Regions from separate parts of the Desulfosporosinus sp. Tol-M2 genome, predicted to be linked through region 3. Evidence: riboswitches for the same ligand, from Rfam matches in the RefSeq annotation. Region 3 holds a riboswitch; each other region holds the start of a gene.

Evidence for each region. A riboswitch is a leader RNA that binds a small molecule or an ion and turns the genes downstream of it on or off. The one in region 3 is predicted to bind molybdenum cofactor.
Region 1: linked by a shared signal. The riboswitch ahead of AC6I5A_RS00145 (hypothetical protein) and the one ahead of AC6I5A_RS14395 (sulfide/dihydroorotate dehydrogenase-like FAD/NAD-binding protein) in region 3 are both predicted to bind molybdenum cofactor.
Region 2: linked by a shared signal. The riboswitch ahead of moaA (GTP 3',8-cyclase MoaA) and the one ahead of AC6I5A_RS14395 (sulfide/dihydroorotate dehydrogenase-like FAD/NAD-binding protein) in region 3 are both predicted to bind molybdenum cofactor.
Region 4: linked by a shared signal. The riboswitch ahead of AC6I5A_RS09005 ([FeFe] hydrogenase, group A) and the one ahead of AC6I5A_RS14395 (sulfide/dihydroorotate dehydrogenase-like FAD/NAD-binding protein) in region 3 are both predicted to bind molybdenum cofactor.

What each region holds. Positions count from the first base shown of each region.
Region 1 is NZ_JCAIJG010000005.1:4,889-7,982, forward strand. It holds gene AC6I5A_RS00145 (hypothetical protein) at 32-1,168, opposite strand; molybdenum cofactor riboswitch at 1,445-1,561, opposite strand; gene AC6I5A_RS00150 (DUF1533 domain-containing protein) at 1,567-3,094, opposite strand, start outside.
Region 2 is NZ_JCAIJG010000157.1:3,242-6,335, reverse strand. It holds gene mobA (molybdenum cofactor guanylyltransferase) at 442-1,029, shown strand; molybdenum cofactor riboswitch at 1,125-1,255, shown strand; gene moaA (GTP 3',8-cyclase MoaA) at 1,346-2,317, shown strand; gene moaC (cyclic pyranopterin monophosphate synthase MoaC) at 2,321-2,812, shown strand; gene AC6I5A_RS12080 (MOSC domain-containing protein) at 2,939-3,094, shown strand, end outside.
Region 3 is NZ_JCAIJG010000201.1:25,135-28,228, reverse strand. It holds gene gltA (NADPH-dependent glutamate synthase) at 1-818, opposite strand, end outside; gene AC6I5A_RS14395 (sulfide/dihydroorotate dehydrogenase-like FAD/NAD-binding protein) at 818-1,660, opposite strand; molybdenum cofactor riboswitch at 1,758-1,875, opposite strand; gene nusB (transcription antitermination factor NusB) at 1,994-2,431, opposite strand; gene AC6I5A_RS14385 (DUF2273 domain-containing protein) at 2,443-2,691, opposite strand; gene amaP (alkaline shock response membrane anchor protein AmaP) at 2,688-3,094, opposite strand, start outside.
Region 4 is NZ_JCAIJG010000118.1:27,603-30,696, reverse strand. It holds gene AC6I5A_RS09010 (iron hydrogenase small subunit) at 1-337, opposite strand, end outside; gene AC6I5A_RS09005 ([FeFe] hydrogenase, group A) at 362-1,525, opposite strand; molybdenum cofactor riboswitch at 1,741-1,872, opposite strand; molybdenum cofactor riboswitch at 1,944-2,075, opposite strand; gene AC6I5A_RS09000 (NADH-dependent [FeFe] hydrogenase, group A6) at 2,407-3,094, opposite strand, start outside.

The DNA of each region.
Region 1 (3,094 bases), on a different contig from region 3:
ATTAATTGTTTTTAAAAGCTGTTATAGGAGCTTATTGGGCTAAATAATTAGATAATCCGTTACAGTTACCGTTGGAGTCTACCGCTTCTATACGGACATAAGTACCGCTGGTCGGAGTAAAGCTAATTGAAGTACTGGAATCTGTGGTGGCATAATCAGGAGTACTGTAATTGCCCCAGTACTTGCTGGTATCCACATAGATATGGTAATGGTTAGCACCAGTTACACCAGTCCAGGAAAGGGTTCCGGAACTAAATGTCGGAGCGTAGAGAAATTTTGCGGGGATATCAGAAGCAGTAGTCGAAAAATCAACAGTGCTAGCACCTCTGGTATTACTATCATTATCAACTAGCTGCGGTACACCAAACGCATATGTTATGCCATATCGCAGGTTATGAACAGATGAATCAGTTCCACCATAAGTCATGGGGAAGAAGAAGCCTGTATGAGTAGCAACGCACATAGCGGGGAAACAATCGGTCCCCACAACTGAGTCAACGCCTTCCTTTAGAGTCATACCTGAAAGAACACTATCATGATTATTTTCGATAGGCCTGTCCACGATAAAACCGATATTACCTTCAACGGGAACTTTATTGGAGGAGGTATTGTCCCAAGGCATCTCGCTGATATAGGGAGTACCTGTGTACTCGTTTGAACTATTTTTAGTTTTGAATTTGAACATCCTGTCGCACTTATTACCGCTTGAGTCTACCAGGAATTCTCCAACATTTAAGTTATTGTTTGCCCGGATCACTCTGCTGACAGTTACTGTATATTGGGTATCAGTTGTTAGCTGAGATTCGAAAGTCAATGTAGCGGTACATCCATTGGGCAATGTTATAGGCGAAGGAAATTCAGAGGATGATACGCCGCTTCCTGAAGCAGAAGATATATTGCTAATGTCAATTTCGGTATTGCTGCTGTCATAAACTGTAAATTGATAGTCGGAACCATCAATACTCATGTTCTTATCTAAGTAAACCTTTAACTGGTCGGCTGTGGGGGAAGTGTTGTCAAGCAGTTGGTAGCCAAGAACATTGATCGCCTTATTGGTTGCCGCGTTTAGCGCAAAAGCACTCTGCACAGTAAGACTCAGTAACAGCCCCAGGATAATAATTACAGAAACGTACTTCCAGCTTTTACTGCTGGATATTTTATTAAGCATATAATTGACCTCCTACAATAAATTTGCATTGATTTTTGGTTGGTTCTTATTTCTTATTTTGACTGTTTCTTAATTAGTTATAAAATACCTTTGTTGTATTTGTTTTTTGATGCCCCAGTGGCATCATCTTTTTTATTAACATTTTAACAAAATTTCAATAATTAATATCATCTCCTTTTCGAGGTTAGTGCGTCAAATTATAACAGCCACCACCTCCTTAGATTTATTTTTTATTAATTAAAAGCCAGGTAGTTGCGAAAACGCAAAGCCTGGCTTTTATTACACACTGGCAATCCTTTCCGCAATGGGAGGTGCACCAGTTTCCCGGAACACCCAGATCCAAAGGCCATAGCTTAGGGCCACAGGCCTTTAGATTCGGATTCTTATTTAATTTTGCTTTATTGAAGGACAACCGGGTTAATATTTATATCGTTAGTCAATCTGTCCACAATGTAGGCCTTAATCAGATCGCCGGGTTTGACGCTGAAGCCGGCGACGGCATTGTCTGATTCAGCAGATGCCACGGATGTCGCACTGATGGCAATCTGACTGTTGTTCCTGATCTGGACAAACACCACCATCGGTTTCGTATAATAGGCATTTACTGGCGTAGTATTAACGGTAAAATACTTGAATCCGCTTATATTGCTGTTCACAGTCATAGAAGTGACTCCGTTTACAACCGACGGAGTATAAACGTTATCCGGAACTACTGCCAAAGTATATTTTGGCGCGAGTATCGTTTGACTGACACTGGCGTCAAGGTAATATTTATCCCCATAGGTAAAATCATACAGGTTTGCCGCACTAATAGTAATTGTATACGTACCTGACTTGCTAAAAGCATTACCATTAATACTTATCTTACCGGCACTTACCGTATATTGATCAGAAGTCAAAGAAGTGTTGTTCACAGCCATATTCGAGATATACTTGCGCCAATCCGCGTCATGGAAGGCGATCTCGATTACCTGGCCCAATACATTATTGGTGGTGTCGCCAGTCAGAGTCGGCGGATTCAATGGCGTTCCTTCTCCTGTGTAAAGGCTCTGTCTGACAACCGCATCACAGTATCCGGTAGCCTTGATATGGATATATACCAAGCCTGGAAATACATTGGGCTCGATGTGGATATTGCCGGCTTCAATAGTATACTTGTCGGCGGATACTACATATTCGGTGGTTTGATCTTCTCCGGTACCTAAATAATAGGTGATGCCAACGATAGCTGTCCGCCAGGCCGCATTATCTGAGAAAGCTAGATCAAGGGCTCTGCTTACCATAGTGTCCGTATTGTCTTCACAAACATTCGGAACCAGGTTAACAGCTGCCGGAGCGATTAATTGAGTTACACTTCCATCATCAAAACCGATAGCCTTAACGGTGATCGTATACGTACCTGCAGCACTAAATACCTTGTTGTCAAGTTTAATCTGGCCTTCACTAATAGAATAGAGACTGCTGTCTATGCTCTCTCCGTTGAGATATATTCCGCTGACAGCTTCCCGCCAGGTCTGATTATCGGCAAAGGTTAAAGTTATATCTTTACCCAGGTAATTATCGAGACTTTGCGCTCTCAAGATCGTCTGAGTAAAGGCCCCTGCAACGATATCCTGCTGGAAGCTGGTATCTAAGAAATGTAATTGTCTCGGTACACCTGAGCTGACCGTAATTGTGTAAGTACCGGCTTTAGTAAAGACCCTGCCGTCAATATGGATTGATCCCCAGGTTACTTTACATTGGCTCACATTAAGAGAAACATTATCAACTTTCACATCGGTAATATAGGTTACCCAATTCATATAATCATAGGGATCAAAATAGACATCTATATCCTGACCAACAGAATTACCCGACGTATCAGGAGTAAGTATCGGACTTGAAAGATAAGTATCCATGGTTAACTTAGCATCGGCATAACCGGTA
Region 2 (3,094 bases), on a different contig from region 3:
GGGTAGAAGTGTAAATATTGAATGTTTTATAAAATATTTGGATTTTTCTCTTGGGGAAATTGGCTTGCTATGTTGTCAGAATTTCCCAAAGTGACAGGGAAAGTCTGATGTGGTACATTTAAGGCAGAATAGTTGGTCGTAAATAAAAATCAAACAGGATTAGGGTGGAGAGTTATAAAACATCAAGATGTGATTAGCTACACTGCACCCCTTTGACAGTACTGTGCACTCGCCATGCAGTTCCTTCGGGTAAAGGAATTTTATTACTGAGAAATATTCTAGTTCCTAATACTTATAAAGAAAAGAGAACGGATACCGATGCGAACGGGGTACCCGTAACCGTTGGGGGGAACGGGTTTAACCCGTTTTTGTCTGTTGAATACGAGGGGGTCTTCAAAAATTACTAATTCACTGCAGAACTCCGGGAAACAACTTCCAAAGTTGAAGGCGACGGGTATTTTGCTAGCAGGCGGAAAAAGCTCGCGAATGAAAAAAGATAAGGCCTTCCTGGAACTGGAAGGAAGACCCTTAGTGGAGCAGAGTCTAGCTGTTTTGCAAACCGTGTTTACAGAAGTTTTAATTAGCAGCAACAAGCCTGAACTGTATGTAGGCTACGAAGTACAGGTTATTCTAGATGAGATTCCTGGTCGAGGTCCTTTAGAAGGACTTTATCAGGGTTTAAAAGCGGCTACTTATGATGAGGTTTTTTTTGTAGCCTGTGATATGCCGTTTCTAAGTGTTGAGCTTATCCGGTTTTTGGCGACGTGGATTTCGGAGTATGATGTTGTTGTTCCGCAGCTTCAAGATGGCTTCCATCCGTTACATGCCTTTTACCATCGACGTTGTATTCCCATAATCCAAAATAATCTCGAGGCGGGTCACTTCAAGATTATTGATTTTTACCCAACTTGTTCTGTACGGTATGTGAAAGAAAAAGAACTTCAAGCCTTCTCTGATTTGAGCAAAGTCTTTTATAACGTCAACACACCAGACGAATGGTCGGCGATCATTAAGGTTAATCCGAATTGACAAAATGTATTAGGTAGTGAGAAAAAAGAATAATGCAATATATCGCGAATTACCTCTATATAAAGAAAAAGGAATTTAACTGAAAAAAATTAAATATTTTGTCATTGCTCCAAAGCTGGTTTACCTAAAGCAGAAGCTATGGTGACCAGACAAGTGCTTAAAGGCACTCGGGTATTATGGGAAACTGTAATATCTCCTGCTGGAAAGGAGTCTGTCGACAGGTGGATTGAATCCTCCGGTTGTTTACAGACCGCGGGTTTTTTTATTTCAACTGGTTAAGTTTTTTACCAAATTTAATCTTGAAAAGAGGATTTTTATGCTGGATCAATTTCAAAGAAAAATCGAATATCTGAGAATATCAGTGACAGATCGCTGTAATCTACGCTGTATATACTGTATGCCAGTTGAAGGAGTGCAGTGGATGCCGCATGATTCTATTCTTTCCTTTGAAGAAATTCTTCGACTAATGAGGATCAGTACGCAATTAGGGTTTCGTCGCTTTCGTATCACAGGGGGAGAACCCTTAGTACGTAAAGGAATTTTGGACTTTCTGCGGGAGGGCGCCATAATTCCAGGGGTCGAGGACTTCATGATAACTACCAATGGATTGTTACTCCCGAAAATGGCCTTCGATTTAAAAGCAGCAGGCGTTCAGCGAGTGAACATCAGCTTGGATACTATGGACTCAGAGCGTTTTCGAGCTATCACTCGTGTGGGAGAGGTTTCCAGTGTAATTCAGGGAGTCTTTCGCTCGCTTGAGGCTGGCCTAGATCCGGTAAAAATCAATGTCGTGGTCGTCCGGGGGGTTAATACGGACGAGTTGCCGAACTTTTTGAAGTTAGCAAAACAATATCCGCTCCATGTCCGTTTCATCGAACTGATGCCAATTGGCATTAGTTCTAAGCAACGGGCTGATTTTGTTCCAATTCAAGAAATGAAAGAGCTCTTAGGACTAAAAGAGAACATTCTAACTCAGGGGATCTTGGGTGGGGGACCGGCAGAGTATGTTCAACCAAGGGGTTTTAAGGGTAGCATTGGCTTTATTAGCGCCATGAGTCGTCATTTTTGCGATACATGCAATCGTGTACGCTTAACGGCGGATGGAAAATTGCGCCCTTGCTTGCATAGCAAAAATGAAGTGAGTCTGCGTGATGCCCTACGAAATGGAACCTCGGACGAAATTTTAAGGGATCTTTTTGCCCAAGCAGTTTGGCATAAACCCGCAAAGCATCATATGAATGACGAAGCATTGCAAGGTCAACGTGTCATGTCTCAGATTGGAGGGTAAAAAGTGGATTTAACCCATTTTGATGAAGAAGGGCGCGCCCGAATGGTTGATGTCAGCGATAAGGCTGAAACGGCCCGTATGGCAGTTGCTCGAGGGAGAATTACGATGAAAGCAGAGACTTTTGAGCGCATTCGCTCTGGGCTAATCGCCAAAGGCGACGTTTTGGCGGTGGCTCAAGTTGCGGGGATTATGGCGGCAAAGCAGACATCCCAGATAATTCCTATGTGTCATCCGCTCCTGATCACAGGGGCTAAGCTTAGGTTTAACTTAGTGGAACCCGGTGAGGTAAATATTGAAGCGATAGTAAAAGTCAATGGAAAAACCGGGATTGAAATGGAAGCCCTGACGGCGGTCAGTGTTGCAGCGTTAACGATCTACGATATGTGTAAAGCAATAGATAAAACAATGACAATTGGGGATATCTATCTAGTTGAAAAGCAAGGGGGAAAAAGCGGACATTATAGAAGTTCGAAGTTCGAAGTGCATGATTCGTAGTCCGAATTTTGAAAATTGCGTCAGTCCTTGGATAAGTTCTGCTAACATTTACAAAGCTATGTTTCATAAACCAAGTTTTTTTTATTCGATGACCACTGATGAGATGAAAGGGTGAGATTTTATATAATGGGTAAAATAATTGCGGTTTGTACGAGTGAAAAAAAAGGAATGCGCAAAAAGAATGTAGGCGAAGGAATTTTGAAAGTCAACTTTGGTCTGGAAGGAGATGCGCATGGTGGAGATTGGCATCGTATGGTCAGCTTGCTGGCGATGGAAAGTATC
Region 3 (3,094 bases):
TTCATCAAATTAGTCCGGGTTAAAAATTCGTTCGCGGAATATACCCCATTAAGGTTTTCTCCAGGGATATCCATAAAGTAGGGCAGTCCGGCACCTGTACCGATAAACACGGCCTCGTATCCGTTACCCAGCAGTTCATCCACGGAAGTAATTTTGCCGACCACTTGATTCGTGAGAATTTCAACCCCCATTTGTTTCAGGTTGGCTATCTCCGTCTGCACAATTTCCTTCGGCAAACGGAACTGCGGAATCCCGTACATCAAAACGCCCCCGGCAACGTGCAGCGCTTCAAATATCGTCACTCCATGCCCAGCTTTTGCCAAATCACCGGCACACGCCAATCCGGAAGGTCCTCCCCCGATAATAGCGACACGTTTACCGGTCGGTACCGGTTTCTCAAACGTAGATTCGCCAAATTTCATATCATAGTCGGCTACAAAACGCTCTAACCTGCCGATAGCCACGGGCTCCCCTTTTTTTCCCAGAATACATTTTATTTCGCATTGATTTTCCTGGGGACAAACCCGACCACAAACGGCGGGCAAGGAATTCTTAATTTTCAGGACCTTGCCGGCTTCCAGAAAATCCTCTTCCGTAATCTTTTCAATAAACTCCGGAATGAGAACTCCGACAGGACATCCCGTAATGCATAAAGGTTTCTTACAGCGTAAACAGCGCTTTGCTTCTTCCACAGCCGTTTCCTGTGTATAGCCCAGGGCTACTTCATCGAAGTTATGCGCCCTGACCTGAGGCTCTTGACAGGGCATTTCATGACGAGGGATGATCACTTTCCTGGTCTTCTCAACATTCTCCGCCATTAGTGATGCCCTCCTTCGCGGTCACATTCCAGCCGAGCCTTAGCCCGATTCTCTTCGTCCCTATAAAAGGTTAAACGTTGCATAGCTAAATCAAAATCCACTAGATGTCCATCGAATTCCGGTCCATCCACACAGGCAAATTTGGTTTCATTGCCTACACTAACCCGACAAGCACCACACATTCCAGTCCCGTCAACCATAATTGGATTCATGCTGACAATCGTTTTGATGCCCTTTGGCCGGGTATAATTCACAACTGCTCGCATCATGACCATGGGGCCAATTGCCCAAATCACCTTAACCTGATGTCCTTGGTCTAAAACCTGAGCCAGCCCGTCTGTCACAAACCCTTTAACACCCCTACTGCCATCGTCCGTGGCAATCACAACTTCGTTACTCACGGCACGCATTTCTTCTTCTAAAATCAAAAGATCCGCACTCCGTGAACCTAAGACGGAAATCACATAATTCCCGGCAGCTTTTAAAGCCCGGGCAATCGGATAAATGGGGGCATTTCCCAGACCTCCTCCGACGCACACAACCGTACCATAATTTTCAATTTCGGATGCAACACCTAACGGACCCACGAAATCCTGAAACTTATCCCCCTCATTCATGTGCGTAATGAGGGCTGAAGAATATCCCACATCTTGCACAACAAGCGTGATGGTCCCTTTTTCTCGATCAAAGTCCATGACTGTAAGCGGAATGCGTTCACCCAACTCATCTACCCGCACAATAACAAATTGTCCAGGCTCAACTTTGGCCGCCACAGCCGGTGCGTCAACTTCCAGCAAGACAATTGTCGGTGCCAGTAGTCTTTTTTTAACTACGTCATACATTTAACTTCTCCCCTATATCTTGATAATTTTGACTCAACAAGGGAAAACCTAAGCTCTCTTTTTAAGATAACCTTAGGTCGCAAAAAAACATAACAAAAAGTCATCTCATATTTCTCCTTCTCAACACGGAAGGCCCTATCATTTCTAATAGAACCCATTGGCCGATTATCATATGCAATGCACCCAGACAAGTCAGCTTGGAGAAAATATAACACTTGTTTTATTATAGATTACATTTTTCGTAATAGCAATAAAATCTTGTCGCATTTAATCCCTTGGGATCAGAAATTGTAACTGAAGATTATCTGTGAATTAATAAAAGAGCCCATACAATTACTTGCCTATAGGCTCTTTTCGTTCTAGTTTCGAAATCCTAGCGACTATACCGTCAAGAATTCCGTTTACGAACTTTGCCGATTCCTCGCCCCCAAAGCGCTTTGCTAATTCGATCGCTTCATTTAGACTGACTCGTCCTGGAATGTCCGGACAGAAAAGAACCTCATACGTTGCTAAACGCATCACATTCCGATCCACGTTCGCCATACGGCTAATGGTCCAATCCTGAGCAAATGAAGTAATCATATTATCTATTTCAACCAGATGTGCTATCGTTCCGTCGACTAATTCCTGAGCAAACTTTCTACTGGCCTCGGGGACTACAAATTCCGTTGCCCAATGTTGAACTTCCTCGGATGTAATCAGCGGTTCTTTCGTCAGGTCCCTTTGAAAAAGCACTTGCAGGGCTGTTTCACGGGCTAATCTTCGACTCAAGGAAATTCCTCCTAGTACTTTTTCAAGTTTTTTTCTAACCAAGTTGTAATAAATTTATAATCATCCTGGCGTTTTCCTAACACAAATCCCAGAATAGCAAACAAGGCCAAGACCAGTGTGCGCCAAAAGCCAAGAGTCACCATTAGCAAACCCAGAACTAAACCTATTGACGTTCCGATGAATTTGCCCGGATGATTGTCAATGACCCATACTAAAAACCTGGAGATTTTCTCTCCAATTTTCGACCAGAACTCACTCATCGGACGCGTGTCAAATGGGCCTTATCCAAACTTAGCACCAGCACTTTCACCTCTGTTACCATAATTCCTGTATAAAGTTCGACATCCGCCTTGACCTTTGCTTGAAGTTCTTCGGACGTTATTGGAATTCGTTCGCCCTGCTCAAATTGGCAAGAGACCATTATCTGAAGACCAGTTTCCCGTTCTCTAAGGTTCGATTTAACATGCAACACACCCGGCAGCGCCATTGCACTTCGCGCAATAATCTCCTGCAGGGCATCCTGAGAAATTCGGACATTTCCCCCTTTGGAAGACGTTTGAAACGTACGAACCGAACTTCTGCGCGGACGCACAAACAAAAGTAATCCCAGTAAGAGCAAAACAGCAGCCACAATAATACTTTCCCATGGGTTTGATTTTAACC
Region 4 (3,094 bases), on a different contig from region 3:
GATTCAGCTCCTCAATTAATGCGGGAATATCCTTGCCGTAGCGCGTATGCAGCAAATGATGAGACTTGCTGCTCAGCGGTTTTACTTCTCCCGGTGATAAGAATTCCTTGTATAATTGCTGAACTTCAGGATTCAGGTGCGACTTACGAATGGTCATCTTTTCATCCAAGGAATATAACCCGGCTGATCTTTGGGCAATATAATCAGTACTGGTTTTGGCGCTGCTGAACCCCAGTTTCATAAACAGACCGGAAAAGGCTGCAACCACTGCCAACGCGACTGTTCCTTTTAGAAACTGCCGCCTGTTTATGCCTTCTTTTTCATGAAATAATGTCATCGTTATTTCTCCTTTTTATTTTTATTAGGCATCCCGCCGGATCGGTTGCCCACCACCGTTAATACACCCACCCGGGCAATTCATAACTTCGATAAAATGATAGTCGAGTTTTCCTGCCAATACATCTTCAATTACCTGGCCTACATGTTTAGTTCCGGTTATTATGGCAACTTTCACCGGGAAAACTGTATTCCCCAAAGCTTTGATTGGCACCGGAACTGTAGCTTCTCGAACCGGAGCCAGTCCGCGTACAGCTTTTAATTCAATTTTATCCAAAGTTTGCCCACTCAATAACTCATAAGCGGTACGCAGCGCCGCTTCCATCACACCTCCGGTCACACCAAAAATCGTAGCCGCACCGGTGGATTGACCGATAAAAGAATCTGCTTGTTCATCTACCAGGATATTAAAATCTATCCCTACGTCCTTAATCATCTGGGCCAGTTCGCGAGTCGTTATTACCGCATCCACATCCTGGTGGCCGCTGCTGATCATTTCCGGCCGGTTGCACTCATATTTTTTAGCCGTACAAGGCATGACAGAAACAGAATAAACGTCGGCAGGATCGATGTTCAGTTTTTGGGGTAAATATGTCTTGGCTAATGCTCCAAACATCTGCTGGGGAGATTTGGCCGTTGACAAATGAGGAAGGATTTTAGGATAATTATCCTCTGCATATTTAATCCAGGCTGGACAACAACTCGTAAATTGGGGTAAGGGACCGCTTTCTTCGTAACCGGGTTGTCCTACTGCTTTAAATACCCGATTAATTAACTCAGTGCCTTCTTCCATAATTGTTAAGTCCGCAGTAAATTCCGTGTCGTAGACTTTATCAAAACCTAATTTTCTTAAAGAAGCAAACATTTTACCTTTGGCATTATACCCCGGCTCCTTGCCAAATTCTTCACCTAAAGCTACCCTGACTGCCGGCGCAGTTTGAACTACTACAAATTTTTTCGGATCAGTTAAAGCTGCCTTTATTTCTGCGATCATACTCTGGTCTTTGATTATTCCGGATGGGCAGTTAATCAGGCACTGCCCGCAATTGATGCATTTTTTTTGATCAATATGATGTTGTTCGCCAAGTTTTCCGGTTATGGCACCCGTAGGACATATTGGAGTACAGTGATCACAGGACTTGCATAGGGCAGTAACACTTATAATACCTTCAGCTGCTACAGAATTCACTATTCACCCTCCTAAAAACATAATTTAGAAAGCATTCTCTTGGTAATTTGAAAAAAGCGATTAAATCTTATTATAACCACACTTATATTTATGTATAAGTGTATCCTTATACACCAAGTACCTTCACCAATTTATTCACATACATTACCTGCATCAATCAGCTCATAATAGAAAAGACTCCACCTTCAGAAAGTGAAGCCATGCCAAAAAAAGCCTAACTGGCCTGGTCACCTCCTTTTCAATAGTGAAGGCATACCCGTTTCCAGGTACACCCCGAGGGCTTTAAGCCCTGGCCGGTTACCATAGATTACTCATTAGGTTGATCCGGCTCGGAGATAGGATTAATTAAGTTTTGTGAATCATAAATATAAATAGAAAAGACTCCACCTACAGAAAGTGAAGCCACGCCAAAAAAGCCTAACTGGCCTGGTCACCTCCTTTTCAATAGTGAAGGCATACCCGTTTCCAGGTACACCCCGAGGGCTTTAAGCCCTGGCCGGTTACCATAGATTACTCATTAGGTTGATCCGGCTCGGAGATAGGATTAATTAAGTTTTTGTGTGCGATAAACGTGCCATAAACATAGGTAATCCTTAGTAAACATGCATAAACAACCTATAACTGATTATAGCTTTATTGAGATTAACTTGCAAGAACATTATGACTCACAGTCAAAGAAAAACTGATTTATACGAATTGCCTTTCGTAGATTAACTGAAAAAACGCTTACCCTGAAATAATAGAGTAAGCGGTCAAAATATCATGATTTTTAAGATGATGACCCCTTTAACTCAGCAATAACCTTGTTATCAGGGTAAAATTTATAAGTTAGAGTGCTTGCAGAGCAGCCGCATGGACCTTTCTGCAAACCCAAACATCAGTTACAGGAACTTTTTGTTCTTAGCGTGGTAGTGCGTATGCAATAACTCATGAGATTTGTGTCCCAGGGGTTCAATCAGGAAGTCTTCATAAAGCTTGGCTACTTCCGTATTCAAATGTGACTTCCGAACCTCCATTGCTTCGTCTTCGACATAGATAGCATCAATCCGCTGGACACGTTTGGCATTGGCTTTGGTTATCGGTTGTCCGCCGCCGCCGATGCAGCCACCCGGGCAGGCCATGATTTCAATGAAGTGATAAGGGGATTCGCCGCGTCGAACCTGATCCATGAGTTTTCTGGCATTGCCAAGGCCATGCGCAATAGCTACTTTTACCACTGTCCCTTTGAGATCAACCGCAGCTTCCTTAATTCCTTCAAAACCACGGGTTACGGTAAAGTTAACGTCCGGAAGAGTTTCTCCCATCACTACTTCGTAAACTGTGCGCAGGGCAGCTTCCATAACCCCGCCGGTGGCTCCAAATATAACGGCAGCGCCGGTATATTCGCCCATCCAGGGGGAGAAGGGAGCGGGCGCCAGCTTCGTAAAGTCAATACCGCTCATCCGGAACAGGCGGCCAACTTCCCGCGTGGTCAGCACGATATCAACATCCCGGAATCCACTGCTGTTCATTTCTGGGCGGGACGCCTCAAACTTCTTGGCTACACAGGGCATAATGGATACCGAGAAG